4 regions of the Phenylobacterium sp. GW821-FHT12F10 genome follow, and region 1 is predicted to be linked to each of the others. Evidence: predicted binding sites of a transcription regulator. Region 1 holds the regulator's gene; each other region holds the start of a gene.
The links. Region 1 encodes LexA, which represses DNA repair genes until DNA is damaged. Its sites were predicted from a motif close to ATGTTCNCNANNTGTTCT; they were not measured.
Positions count from the first base shown of each region.

Region 2: the regulator LexA is predicted to act here: its motif matches at 1,173-1,190, upstream of recA (recombinase RecA).
Region 3: the regulator LexA is predicted to act here: its motif matches at 1,150-1,167, upstream of uvrA (excinuclease ABC subunit UvrA).
Region 4: the regulator LexA is predicted to act here: its motif matches at 1,320-1,337, upstream of AC1RN5_RS19510 (YifB family Mg chelatase-like AAA ATPase).

Region 1 is NZ_JBXAPY010000001.1:1,599,668-1,603,040, reverse strand. Features, by position in the region: gene trpD (anthranilate phosphoribosyltransferase) at 1-328, shown strand, start outside; gene trpC (indole-3-glycerol phosphate synthase TrpC) at 325-1,113, shown strand; gene lexA (transcriptional repressor LexA) at 1,197-1,892, shown strand; gene AC1RN5_RS08030 (ComEC/Rec2 family competence protein) at 2,001-3,373, opposite strand, start outside.
Region 2 is NZ_JBXAPY010000001.1:739,100-742,472, forward strand. Features, by position in the region: gene AC1RN5_RS03680 (glycosyltransferase family protein) at 1-99, opposite strand, end outside; gene AC1RN5_RS03685 (enoyl-CoA hydratase-related protein) at 267-1,133, shown strand; gene recA (recombinase RecA) at 1,280-2,350, shown strand; gene alaS (alanine--tRNA ligase) at 2,631-3,373, shown strand, end outside.
Region 3 is NZ_JBXAPY010000001.1:1,103,808-1,107,180, reverse strand. Features, by position in the region: gene AC1RN5_RS05560 (acyl-CoA dehydrogenase family protein) at 1-47, opposite strand, end outside; gene AC1RN5_RS05555 (enoyl-CoA hydratase/isomerase family protein) at 242-1,051, shown strand; gene uvrA (excinuclease ABC subunit UvrA) at 1,247-3,373, shown strand, end outside.
Region 4 is NZ_JBXAPY010000004.1:55,116-58,488, forward strand. Features, by position in the region: gene AC1RN5_RS19510 (YifB family Mg chelatase-like AAA ATPase) at 1-1,244, opposite strand, end outside; gene gshB (glutathione synthase) at 1,380-2,327, opposite strand; gene AC1RN5_RS19520 (transglutaminase family protein) at 2,458-3,273, opposite strand; gene AC1RN5_RS19525 (YraN family protein) at 3,287-3,373, opposite strand, start outside.

The DNA of each region.
Region 1 (3,373 bases):
CACGGGCGAGACGGTCGTGGCCGAATGGCGCGAGGGTCAGTCGCGGCTGTTCACCGTGACGCCCGAGGCCGTGGGCCTGAAGCGGGCGGCCCTGGCCGACCTGACCGGGGGCACGCCGGCCGAGAACGCCGTGGCCCTGCGCGCCCTGCTGGACGGCGAGACCGGGGCCTATCGCGACATCGTGCTGCTCAACGCCGCCGCCGCCTTCCTGGTGGGGGAGAAGGTGGAGACCCTGCGCGACGGGATCGACCTGGCGCGCGCCGTCATCGACGACGGGCGGGCCAGGCGCGCCCTGGAGCAGCTCGTGGCCATCACGAGCGCCCCGTGAGCGACATCCTTTCCAAGATCGCCGCCTACAAGCGTGACGAGGTCGCCGAGCGGAAGACCCTGCGCACCGTGGCCGAGGTCGAGGCCGCCGCGGCCCAGGCCTCCGCGCCGCGGGGCTTCCGCGCCGCCCTGGAACGCGCCCACGCGCCGGGGCGCCTGGCCCTGATCGCCGAGATCAAGAAGGCCTCGCCGTCCAAGGGGCTGATCCGCGCCGACTTCGACCCGCCGGCCCTGGCGCGGGCCTATGAGGCCGGCGGCGCGGCCTGCCTCTCGGTGCTGACCGATGGTCCGAGCTTCCAGGGCGCCGACGGCTTCCTGACCGCCGCGCGGGACGCCTGCGCCCTGCCCTGCCTGCGCAAGGAGTTCCTGGTGGACCCCTGGCAGGTGGCCGAATCCCGGGCGCTCGGGGCCGACGCCATCCTGGTGATCCTGGCCATGGTGGATGATTCCGTCGCCTCCGCCCTGATGGCCGAAGCCGCCCGATTCGGCATGGACGCCCTGGTGGAGGTCCACGACGAGGCCGAGATGGCCCGGGCCGGGGCGCTCGGCGCCACCCTCGTGGGGGTCAACAACCGCGACCTGCGCAGCTTCGAGATCGACCTGGCCATCACCGAGCGTCTGGCGGCCCTGGCGCCCGCAAACGCCTTGCTGGTCACGGAAAGCGGCATCTTCACCCCCGCCGACGCCGCCCGCCTGGAGCGGTCCGGCGCTCGCGCCATGCTGGTGGGGGAAAGCCTGATGCGTCAGGCCGACGTGGCCGCCGCGGCGAGGGCCCTGCTGGCCTAGCCCGCGGTCAACTTGACATTAACGAAGAACGCCTAGAGAACATCGGCAAGGTTTCTGCTTTGTTCTTTAAGGGCTCTACGTCCATGCTCACCCGCAAACAGCACGAATTGCTCATGTTCATCCATGAGCGGATCAAGGAGAGCGGTGTCTCGCCATCCTTCGACGAGATGAAGGAGGCGCTCGACCTGGCGTCGAAGTCCGGCATCCACCGCCTGATCACGGCCCTCGAGGAGCGCGGCTTCCTGCGCCGCCTGCCGCACCGGGCCCGGGCCCTGGAGGTGGTGAAGCTGCCGCAGCAGGCCACCACCTCCTCCCCGCCCAAGGGCCGCGCCCCCTTCAAGCCGCAGCTGGTGGAGGCCGGATCCTCGGCGCCGCAGCCGGCCGCGGCCAACGACACCCGCGAGATCTCCATCCTCGGCAAGATCGCCGCGGGCACCCCCATCGAGGCGATCCAGCAGGAACGCGACCGCATGCACGTGCCCGAGAGCATGCTGGGCGCCGGCGAGCATTTCGCCCTCGAGGTGCAGGGCGACTCCATGATCAACGCCGGCATCCTGGACGGCGACTATGTGGTGATCCGCAAGACCGACACCGCCACCTCCGGCGAGATCGTCGTCGCCCTGGTGATGGGCGAGGAAGCCACCCTCAAGCGTCTGCGCAAGAAGGGGGCCTCCATCGCCCTGGAGGCCGCCAACCCCGCCTATGAGACCCGCATCTTCGGGCCCGACCAGGTCCAGGTTCAGGGCCGTCTCGTCGGCCTGATCCGGAAGTACCACTAGACCCTGACCGTTTCAGATGACTCATCTGAAACGGCAAGAAGGGTCTAGATTCAAGATATTAGAGCACGTCGGGCGGCGGAACCGGCATCCACTTCCGCCTGACGTTCTCTAATTCGTCCACGGGCGCCGGCCCCGCAGGGTCTGCGCCCAGACGATCCTCCAGCCCTGGGCCGTGCGATAGAGCTCGGCCGAACCGCCGCGGGCGAAGTCGTCCTCTGTCAGCAACAGCGCAGCGGGGCAGTCGGCCGCGTTCGCCGCGCCGCGCACCACCACCACCTCGGCCCATTGGCAGAACAGCGGCAGCTTTCGCGCGATGGTGGAGGCGCGCCGGGTGAAGACCGCGGCCACGCGCGGGCTTGAGCCGAGCCTCGGGGCGCAGGACCAGCGGTCGCAGTCATAGAGGGCGTCGCGGGCCGCCAGACCGTCCGTGGCGGGCTCCAGGCCCCTGCGCCGGGCCCAGAGCTCGGCGCCGAACAGCTTCACGTCCGGACGGAACAGAACCGCCTGCCCGCCCTGCCGCACCGCCAGGGTCGAGCCGTCGGCGGCGATCCAGATGTCCGGCGGCGGCGGGCGCGGGGTCAGGGTGACGGCCAGGGCCAGGGGCAGGCCGGCCCAGCGCAGCGGCCCCTTCCACAGACAGAGCCACAGGATGCCCAGGAAGGCCGCCGGCAGGGTCCAGGCGGGCGCGCTGGCCACGATGATCTGGGCGTGGGGCAGGCCGGCCGCCGTCGCGGCGATCCGGTTCATGGCCTCGATGGCCAGGCCCGCCGCGCGCAGGGGAGCCTCCCCCAGGCCCAGGGGCGCCAGCACCGCCCCCAGGGCCAGGGCCGGCATCATCAGGAAGGAGGAGATGGGCGCCACCAACAGGTTGGCGGCGAGGCCGAAGGTGGAGACCCGGTTGAAGTGCTGCATGGCGAAGGGGCCGGTGGCCAGGCCCGCCACGAAGCTGGCCGCCAGGCTGGCGCCCAGCCAGGTCCCCACAGCCTGGACGCCGCGGATCGGCCAGGGGGCGTTGATCTCCCGCACCGGCCGCGGCCAGAGCTCGGCCAGGGCGACCAGCGCCGTGGTGGCGGCGAAGGACATCTGGAATCCCGGCTCGGTCACCGCCTCCGGCTGCAGGGCCAGGATCACCAGGGCGGCGATGGCCAGGGTGTGCAGGCTGATGGCGCGGCGATCCACCAGGATGGCGCCGAAGGCCGCGCAGGCGGTGATCGCGGCCCGCTCGGCCGGCGCAGGGGCGCCCGACAGCACCAGATAGGCCAGGACGGCGGCGAGACCCGCCAGGGCCGCGGCCTTCTTGCTGGAGAGACGCAGGGCGAGCCAAGGCCAGGCGGCGATCAGCAGGCGGACGCCGGCGAAGGCGAAGCCGCCGACGATGGCCATGTGCAGGCCGGAAATAGAGATGATGTGGGCCAGGCCCGCCGCTCGCAGGGCGTCCACCTGTTCCCGGGGCACGAAGGCCTCGTGACCGGTGACCATGG
Region 2 (3,373 bases), 860 kb from region 1:
GGCCAGGTAGTCGTCCTCGAAGGCCGCGCGGCCGGGTCCCACATAGGCCAGTCGCCGGGCGGTCAGCGGCGTGCGGCCGGCGAGCAGCTGGAAGGACATACGGGCTCCGGACCGCGCGGCCCACAATGGCCCCGCCGCCGAAGTCTAGAAGCCTTTGGCCGAGCCGGACAAGCCGCTCCCGCCCCTTGGCCAGGCGCGTGAACGCCGCTTGCCTGACGTGGGCGTCACCCGCCTAGCCTTCCGCCAAAGCCTTAGGGAGGCGACCCATGTCCAGGACCTACGAGCACATCCTCTGTGACGTCTCAGAGGGGATCATGCAGATCACCCTCAACCGGCCCGACAAGCTCAACGCCTATACCGCCATCATGGGCGCCGAGCTGGCCGACGCCTTCGATCGGGCCGACGGGGACGACGCCGTCCGGGTGGTGCTGGTGACCGGGGCGGGGCGGGGCTTCTGCGCCGGGGCCGACATGTCGGCCGGCGCGGGCGCCTTCGACACCACCTCGGCGGAGGGCTCGGCCGCCTTCGGGGACGTCTCCAAGGCCGGGCGCTCGGGCGGGTCGGGGATGGTGGGGGCGGTCTATGAGTGCCGCAAACCCTCCATCGCCGCCTTCAACGGTTCGGCGGTGGGGGTGGGCCTGACCCTCACCCTGCCCATGGACATCCGCATCGCCGCCGACACGGCGAAGTTCGGCTTCGTCTTCGCCCGCCGGGGCCTGGTGCCCGAGGCCGGCAGCGCCTGGTTCCTGCCCCGGCTGGTGGGAATCACCCAGGCCCTGCGCTGGTGCCTGGACGGGGCGCTGTTCTCCGCCGCCGAGGCGCTGAAGGGCGGGCTGGTGAGCGAGGTCACCACGCCGGAGGACCTGCTGCCCCGCGCGCGCGCGATCGCCCGCTCCATCGCCGACAACACCGCCCCGGTGTCGGTGGCCCTGACCCGCCAGATGCTGTGGCGGCTGTCGGAGGCGGCCTCGCCCTACGACACCCTGAAGGTGGACGGTCCCCTGGCCATGGCGCTCGGGACCGGGCCCGACGTGCGCGAGGGCGTGGCGGCCTTCCTGGAGAAACGGCCGCCGGCCTTCACGGGCAAGGTCTCCACCGACATGCCGCGGGGCTATCCCTGGTGGCCGCGCTGACGGCGCTGCCTACGTCAATTCCGGACGCATAGGCGAAAAAGAACATCTTGTGAACGGAGAACAAACTAAGTACACCTGAGTCCGGCGGCGGGGAGAGCGATCTACCCCACCGGGTTGGCGGAATCATGGGATAGGGAGTGCTTGGTATGGCGTCTCAAACGGCATTGAAGCTCGTGGCACGAGAAGACGGTGACAAGCAGCGCGCGCTGGAAGCAGCGATGGCGCAGATCGATCGGGCCTTCGGCAAGGGCTCGGTGATGAAGCTTGGCGACAAGAGCCACATGGAGATCGAGTCGGTCTCCACGGGGTCCTTGGGCCTGGATATCGCGCTCGGCATCGGCGGCCTGCCCAAGGGGCGGATCGTGGAGATCTACGGGCCGGAAAGCTCGGGCAAGACGACCCTGGCCCTGCACGTGGTGGCCGAGGTCCAGAAGGCCGGCGGCACCGCGGCCTTCGTGGACGCCGAGCACGCGCTGGACCCCTCCTACGCCAACAAGCTGGGCGTGAACCTGGATGAACTGCTGGTCTCCCAGCCGGACACCGGCGAACAGGCCCTCGAGATCACCGACACCCTGGTGCGCTCCGGCGCGGTGGACATCGTGGTCATCGACTCCGTGGCGGCCCTGACCCCGCGGGCGGAAATCGAGGGCGAGATGGGCGACAGCCTGCCCGGCCTCCAGGCCCGCCTGATGAGCCAGGCCCTGCGCAAGCTGACCGCCTCGATCTCCAAGACCCACACCCTGGTGATCTTCATCAACCAGATCCGCATGAAGATCGGGGTGATGTACGGCAGCCCGGAAACCACCACCGGCGGCAACGCGCTGAAGTTCTACGCCTCGGTCCGCCTGGACATCCGCCGCACCGGCTCGGTGAAGATCCGCGACGAGATCATGGGCAACAACGTCCGTGTGAAGGTGGTGAAGAACAAGGTGGCCCCGCCGTTCCGCGAGGTCGAGTTCGACATCATGTACGGCGAGGGCATTTCCAAGCTGGGCGAGATCATCGACCTGGGGGTCAAGGCCGGGGTCATCGAGAAGTCCGGCTCCTGGTTCTCCTGGAACAGCCAGCGCATCGGCCAGGGCCGCGACAATGTCCGCGAATTCCTGAAGGCCAATCCCGACATCGCCGACCAGATCGAAAAGCAGGTCCGCGGCGCCAAGGAAGTCATCCAGGAAGAGCTCCTGGTGGGTCCCACGGCGGGCGAAGACGAGGAATAGGCCGGTGGCCGGCCGGCGGGCCTGAGCGTCCGCCGCCGCAGCTGTCCGCAGGTTCAAGTGAACGGCCGCTTTGGCCCCCTGACATCGCCGTCGCGCCCCCGCCAACCCGCGCGGCTGGCGCGAAGGGGCTGAACCCCGCACGGTCGTTCACGAAGAGAAGGACGCTTGGACCCAGGTCCGGGCGTCCTTTTTCTTTGCGGGGGCGTCCAAGTCTCGTAAACGAACGCCGATGTCGCAGCGCAACACGCGCCCCAACTTTCAAGTTTAAGCGTCTAGAGCCATGCCGAGCCTGAACGAAATCCGCAGCGCCTTCCTGGGCTACTTCGAGAAGAATGATCACCTGATCATTCCGTCGGCTCCGCTCGTGCCGCAGAACGACCCGACCCTGCTGTTCGTCAACGCCGGGATGGTGCCCTTCAAGAACTACTTCACCGGCGCCGAGACCCCGCCCGCGCCGCGCGCGGCCTCGTCCCAGAAGTCGGTGCGCGCCGGCGGCAAGCACAACGACCTGGACAATGTCGGCTACACCGCCCGCCACCACACCTTCTTCGAGATGCTGGGGAACTTCTCCTTCGGCGACTACTTCAAGGCCGGCGCCATCGAGCACGCCTGGACCCTGCTGACCCAGGAATTCAAGATCCCGGCCGAGAAGCTGCTGGTGACGGTCTACCACACCGACACCGAGGCGGCCGACCTGTGGAAGAAGATCGCCGGCCTGCCCGACGAGAAGATCATCCGCATCTCCACCAGCGACAATTTCTGGTCGATGGGCGACACCGGCCCCTGCGGTCCATGCTCGGAGATCTTCTACGACCACGGCGCCCACATCCCCGGCGGTCCCCCCGGCAGCCCGGACGAGGATGGCGACCGGTTCGTGGAGATCTGGAACCTGGTCTTCATGCAGTTCGAGCAGTTCGCCGACGGCACGCGCAAGCCCCTGCCCAAGCCTCAGATCGACACCGGCATGGGCTTGGAACGCATCGCCGCGGTGCTGCAGGGCGTGCACGACAACTACGACATCGA
Region 3 (3,373 bases), 500 kb from region 1:
GCCTCGTCGCGCAGCTGCTTCTGTTCGTCGGAAAAATCGAAGTTCACCTGAACGCCTCCCTGTCGCGTCTCTTGCCGTCACGCTGCGCGGGGTCCCGCTGGGTCAGTCAAAGCCCGGCTTGCCTGACGTAGGGATCGGGCGTTCAGCTTGGTCCCCAGGGAGACGCGCAGCAAGCTGAGCCGCAGGGCGAAGATGCGCGCGGGGCGATCTCGCCCGCGAACGGCGGACAGACGAGGCAAGCATGACCTACGAGCATCTGGACCTGCGCATGGACGGCGACGTCGTCTGGGCCACCATGAACCGCCCCGAGCGGCTGAACGCCCTGAACCGCAAGCTGGTGGAGGAGCTGCGCGACTTCTTCGTCGGCCTCTACTGGCGCCGCGACGTCCGCGTGGTGGTGCTCTGCGGCGCCGGCGGAGCCTTCTGCGCCGGCCTGGACCTCAAGGAGCGTTCCGGGTCCAACGACGGGACGCCGCGCTCGGTGGGCGCCGGCCTGACGGGCCAGCGGCAGATCAGCGAGATCGTCATCGCCATGCGCCGCTGCCCGCAGCCGATCATCGCCTGCGTCGACGGGGCGGCCAGCGGCGGCGGCTTCGCCCTGGCCCTGGCGTCGGATGTGCGGATCGCCACCCCGCGGACGCGCATGAACGCCGCCTTCATCCGCATCGGGCTGTCGGCCTGCGACATCGGGGTCAGCTACTTCCTGCCGCGCATGGTGGGCAGTTCGGTGGCCGCCGAGTTCATGCTGACCGGCCGCTTCATCGACGCCGAGCGCGCCCGCGAACTCGGCCTGGTCAGCCGCGTCGTGGCGCCGGAGGCCCTGGAACCTGAGGCCGACGCCTTCGCCAAGGACATGCTCAACGCCACCCCGCTGGGCCTGCGCCTCACCAAGGAGGCCCTGAACCACGCCATCGACGCGAACGGCCTTGAGGCGGTGATCGCCATGGAGGACCGCAACCAGATCCTCTGCGCCCAGGACGACGACTTCGGCGAGGGCGTCCGCGCCTTCCTGGAGAAGCGCCCGCCGGTCTACGCCAAGCGCGAAGGCTAGGATCTCAGATCACTGCTGACAGTTTTCGGCGGCCCGCGCGTTAGAGTCCGCGCGCGACCCACGGCGTGCGGAGGTCGGAGACTGACGTCCTGCGACGTTTGTTCTCCGATTGTTCCCATGTTATCCGTGAGTCCGTTCACTACATTAAACGGTCCCGTCGAGACCCTCGGCGGGTGAAGAGCGTTTCAGGACAAGATGGCCGAACAGCTGAACTTCATCCGCGTGCGCGGCGCGCGGGAGCACAATCTGAAGAACGTCAACGTGGACATCCCGCGGGGCGAACTGGTGGTGCTGACCGGGCTGTCGGGGTCGGGCAAGAGTTCGCTGGCCTTCGACACCATCTATGCTGAGGGCCAGCGCCGCTATGTCGAGAGCCTCTCGGCCTATGCGCGCCAGTTCCTGGAGCTGATGTCCAAGCCCGACGTGGACCTGATCGAGGGCCTGTCCCCGGCCATCTCCATCGAGCAGAAGACCACCAGCCGCAATCCGCGCTCCACGGTCGGCACCGTCACCGAGATCCACGACTACATGCGCCTGCTGTGGGCGCGGGTGGGCGTGCCCTACTCGCCGGCCACCGGCCTGCCCATCGAGAGCCAGACCGTCTCCATGATGGTCGACAAGCTCGTCGCCCTGCCCGAGGGCGAGCGCCTCTACCTGCTGGCCCCCGTGGTGCGCGGGCGTAAGGGCGAGTACCGCAAGGAGATCGCCGAGTGGCAGCGGGCCGGCTTCCAGCGGCTGAAGATCGACGGCGAGTTCTTCCCCATCGAGGACGCCCCGGTCCTGGACAAGAAGTTCAAGCACGACATCGACATCGTGGTGGACCGGCTGGTGACCAAGGCCGGCCTCGAGGGCCGCTACGCCGACAGCCTGGAGACCGCGCTCAAGCTCGCCGACGGCATCGCCGTGGCCGAGTGGGCCGACAAGGCCGAGGGCGAGGCCGAGCCGAAGCGCCTGCTGTTCTCCGAGAAGTTCGCCTGCCCGGTCTCCGGCTTCACCATCAGCGAGATCGAGCCGCGGCTGTTCTCCTTCAACAACCCCTACGGCGCCTGCCCGGTCTGCGACGGTCTGGGGATGAAGCTGGCCTTCGACGCCGACATGGTTGTGCCCGACAAGGACAAGTCCCTGCACAAGGGCGCGGTGTCACCCTGGTCCAAGGGCCCCTCCCCGCTCTACACCCAGACCCTGCAGGCCCTGTCGCGCCACTACGGCTTCTCGATGGACGACCCCTGGTGGAAGCTGCCCGAGCAGGCCCGCAAGGTGGTCCTCTACGGATCGGGCGCCGACAAGATCAAGTTCGTCTATGACGACAACGCCCGGAAGTACGAGGTCAACAAGACCTTCGAGGGCGTGCTGCCGAACCTGGAGCGCCGCTGGCGGGAGACCGACAGTTCCTGGGTGCGCGAGGAGCTGGGCCGCTATCAGTCGGAGACCCCCTGCGAGGCCTGCGAGGGCTATCGCCTGAAGCCCGAGAGCCTGGCGGTGAAGATCGCCGGCCAGCATGTCGGCCAGGTCTCGCGCCTGTCGATCCGCCACGCCGAGGAATGGTTCACAGGCCTGGAGACCAGCCTCACCGACAAGCAGATGGAGATCGCCCGGCGGATCCTGAAGGAGATCAATGATCGCCTGCGGTTCCTGGTGAACGTCGGCCTGGACTACCTCAATCTCAGCCGCGCCTCGGGCACGCTGTCGGGGGGCGAGAGCCAGCGCATCCGCCTGGCCAGCCAGATCGGCTCAGGCCTGACCGGCGTGCTCTATGTGCTGGACGAACCCTCCATCGGCCTGCACCAGCGCGACAACACCCGCCTGCTCACCAGCCTCAAGGGCCTGCGCGACCTGGGCAACTCCGTACTGGTGGTGGAGCACGACGAGGAGGCGATCCTGACGGCCGACTATGTCATCGACATGGGACCCGCCGCCGGCGTGCACGGCGGGGAGATCATCGCCGAGGGCACGGCCGCCGAGGTCATGGCCAATCCCAACAGCATCACCGGCCAGTACCTCTCCGGCGCGCGCGAGATCGCCGTGCCCCAGGACCGCCGGCCGATCTCCAAGAAGAAGGTGCTGCGCGTCATCGGCGCCACCGGCAACAACCTGAAGAACGTCACCGCCGAGATCCCGGCCGGCACCTTCACCTGCATCACCGGCGTCTCGGGCGGCGGCAAGTCCACCTTCACCATCGAGACCCTCTACAAGGCCGCCGCGCGGCGGCTGCACAACGCCTCCGACGTGCCGGCCCCCCACGAGAAGATCGAGGGGCTGGAGATGTTCGACAAGGTGATCGACATCGACCAGTCCCCCATCGGCCGCACCCCGCGCTCCAAC
Region 4 (3,373 bases), on a different contig from region 1:
TCCCGGGCCCGCGCCACCCGGGCGGCGGCCTCCGCCGTGCCCTCCGACGGCGCGGGGAGGGCCAGGTCGGCGGCGCTCACCGGCGGGACCTCGATCTGCAGGTCGATGCGGTCGAGGAAGGGCCCCGACACCTTCATCTGATAGTCGGTCTGGCAGCGCGGGGCGCGGCCGCAGGCGCCGCGACCCGGCCCGCCGTGGCCGCACTTGCACGGGTTCTGCGCCGCCACCAGCTGGAACCGGGCCGGATAGCGCACATGGGCGTTGGCCCGGGCGACGATCACCTCGCCGGTCTCCAAGGGCTGGCGCAGGCTGTCCAGGGCCTGGGCGGAGAACTCCGGCAGCTCGTCGAGGAACAGCACCCCGTTGTGGGCCAGGGACACCTCGCCGGGCTTGATGCGGATCCCGCCGCCGGTGAGGGCCGCCATGGTGGCCGAGTGGTGAGGGCTGCGGAACGGCCGTGCCCGGGTCAGCTCGCCCCTGGCGATCAGGCCCGCCACCGAATGGATCATCGAGGTTTCCAGCAGCTCGGCGGGGGTGAGCGGCGGCAGCAGGCCCGGCAGGCGCGCGGCCATCATCGACTTGCCCGAGCCCGGCGGGCCGGTGAAGGCCAGGTTGTGGCCGCCGGCCGCGGCGATCTCCAGGGCGCGCTTGGCGTTCTCCTGACCCTTGACCTCCCTCAGGTCCGGAACCCGCTCGCCGTCGATCATGGCGCCCGGCCTGGGCGGCGCCAGCATCTGGGTTCCGCGGAAGTGGTTGACCAGGGAGATCAGCGAGGGGGCGGCCAGCACCGGCGTCTCCCCGGCCCAGGCGGCCTCGGCGCCGCAGGCCTCCGGACAGATCAGGCCCAGGCCCATGGCGCCGGCGGCCACCGAGGCCGGCAGGGCGCCGGCCACCTGGACGATCCGTCCGTCGAGAGAGAGCTCCCCCATGGCCGCCCAGTCGGTCAGCCGGTCGGGCGGGACGACCCCCATGGCGGCCATGACCGCGAGCGCGATGGGCAGGTCGTAGTGACTGCCCTCCTTGGGCAGGTCGGCCGGCGCCAGGTTGACGATGATCCGCCGGCCCGGCAGCGACAGGCCCAGTCCGGAAAAGGCCGCCCGCACCCGTTCGCGGCTCTCGCCGACCGCCTTGTCGCCGAGCCCCACCAGGATGAAGGCGAACTCGCCGCCGGTGAGCTGCACCTCGACATCGACGCGGCGGGCCTCGACCCCCTGGAAGGCCATGGTGACGACGCGCGCGGCCATGTCTCACGTCCTCAATTTGAGCATGATTTATCCACAACCCCAGCACGCGGCGCGGGTCGGATCAAGAACAAAAAAGGAACCTAATGGGAAGATGAGATGATTCCGTCACCTAGGACGGTCTTCTCACCTCACAAGCTAGACCGTGGCGCGAAGGGCTTCAACCCGTTCCCACATCACCACGGTGGCGTCGACGCCGGTGAAGCGCTTCAGGGCGACGGCGCCGGTGGGGGAGGTGACGTTGATCTCGGTGAGGAAGTCGCCGATCACGTCGATGCCCACGAACATCAGGCCCCGGCGCTTCAGCTCCGGCCCGATGATCCCGCACAGCTCGCGGTCGCGGGCGGTCAGCTCCACGGCCTCGGCCCGGCCGCCGACGGCGAGGTTGGAGCGGATCTGGCCGGCGCTGGGCACCCGGTTGATGGCGCCCACCGGCGCGCCGTCCACCAGCAGGATCCGCTTGTCGCCCTTGGTGACCGCCGGGATGTATTTCTGGGCGATCACCGGCTCGCGGCTGATCATCCGGTGCAGGTCCAGCATGGCGTCGAGATTGGGGTCGTCCGCCAGCAGCCGGGCCACGCCCGAGCCGCCGGCGCCGTTCAGGGGCTTGAGCACGATGTCCCCCTGGCGGGCGCGGAACTCGTAGATCGCCTCCAGGTCCGAGGTGATCAGGGTCGGGGGCTGCACGCCGGGGAAGGTGGTGACGAACAGCTTTTCCGGGGCGTTGCGCACCTCGGTGGGGTTGTTGACCACCAGGGTCTTGGGGTGGATGGCGTCCAGGAAGTGGGTGGAGGTGATGTAGGCCATGTCGAAGGGCGGGTCCTGGCGCAGCAGGACGACGTCGAACTCCGACAGGTCGCGCACCTCCCAGGGGCCGAACCGGGCGTGGTCGCCCTTCACGGCCTGGACGGTCACCGACCGGCCCCGCGCCGTCAGGGTCCCGGTCTCCAGGGCCATGCGCTCAGGCGTGTAGACCCACAGGCTGTGCCCCCGCTCCTGGGCCGACAACATCATCAGGAAGGTCGTATCGCCTTCGATATTGATCCCCTCGAGGGGGTCCATCTGCACGGCGACCTTCAAAGACATGGGCGGGCTTCCTGAACGGCTGAGGGGTCTCAGATAGTTCGGGGGGACCCGATGCGCCAGCGCCGAGAACGTGACAGCCTGACGTGGACTGGTTCAGGCGCGCGTCAGGCCGCAAAATTCAAGGCGGGGTTCAGTTCAGCTTCAGGCGCACCCGTTCGCGATGGGCCCGGGCGGCCAGGGCCGCGCCGCCGTCCAGGGAGGAGGCCTGGGCCAGGGCCTGCAGGGCGCCGGCCAGGGCTCCCTGGCCCTCGCGGGCGGCGGCGACGTCCAGCCAGGGGCGGTGATCCAGGGGGTCCAGCAGGGCCCGGCGCAGGGCGGCCCGCTCGGCCCGCGCGAAGTCGCCGGCCGCCGAGGCGCGGGCGAAGATATTGTTCTGCAGCCGGATCAGCACCGCCCGGTCGGGAGCCGGGGCCATCAGCCGGTCCAGCCGGTCGGCGACATTGGGGGTGAGGCCCGCGTGCAGGGCCCGCCGCGTCAGCTCCGAGGGCAGGACCACCCGCCCCTCCGCATAGGGGTCCAGGGCCAGCGGCCCCTCCTGGGTCTCGATGCGCAGCAGGAAGTGGCCGGGGAAGTCGACCCCCTGGACGCTCAGGCCGCACCGGCGCGAGACGTGCAGGTAATAGACCCCGAGCGCCACCGGCAGGCCCTTGCGCCGCTCGGCGACGGCCAGGATGTCGGCGTTGTCGGGGTGCTCGTAGGTGAAGAGGTCGCCCCCCAGGCCCAGGTCGCCGGCCATGGCCTCGGCCAGGGCCTCCTCCGGGCTTTCGCTCGCCAGGCGCTGGGTCAGGCGGTCGACCCCGGCCTCGCCGAGATCGCGGGCGGCCTGGGCGTCCCGGCTGGGATCCTCGTGCAGGGCGCAGGCGATGGCCGCTTCCAGCAGGGGAAAGTCCCCGTCAACGCACTGACCCGCCTGGGTCAGATAGGTCTCGGCGTCCTCACGAGTCATGCAGACAAAACCCTTACGCGCCTCTCCAGGCGTCGGGACTATGTCTCGGAAGTCTGCCGGGCGCGAGGGCGATCAGGTCCAGGCGCACCGCGGCCTTCTG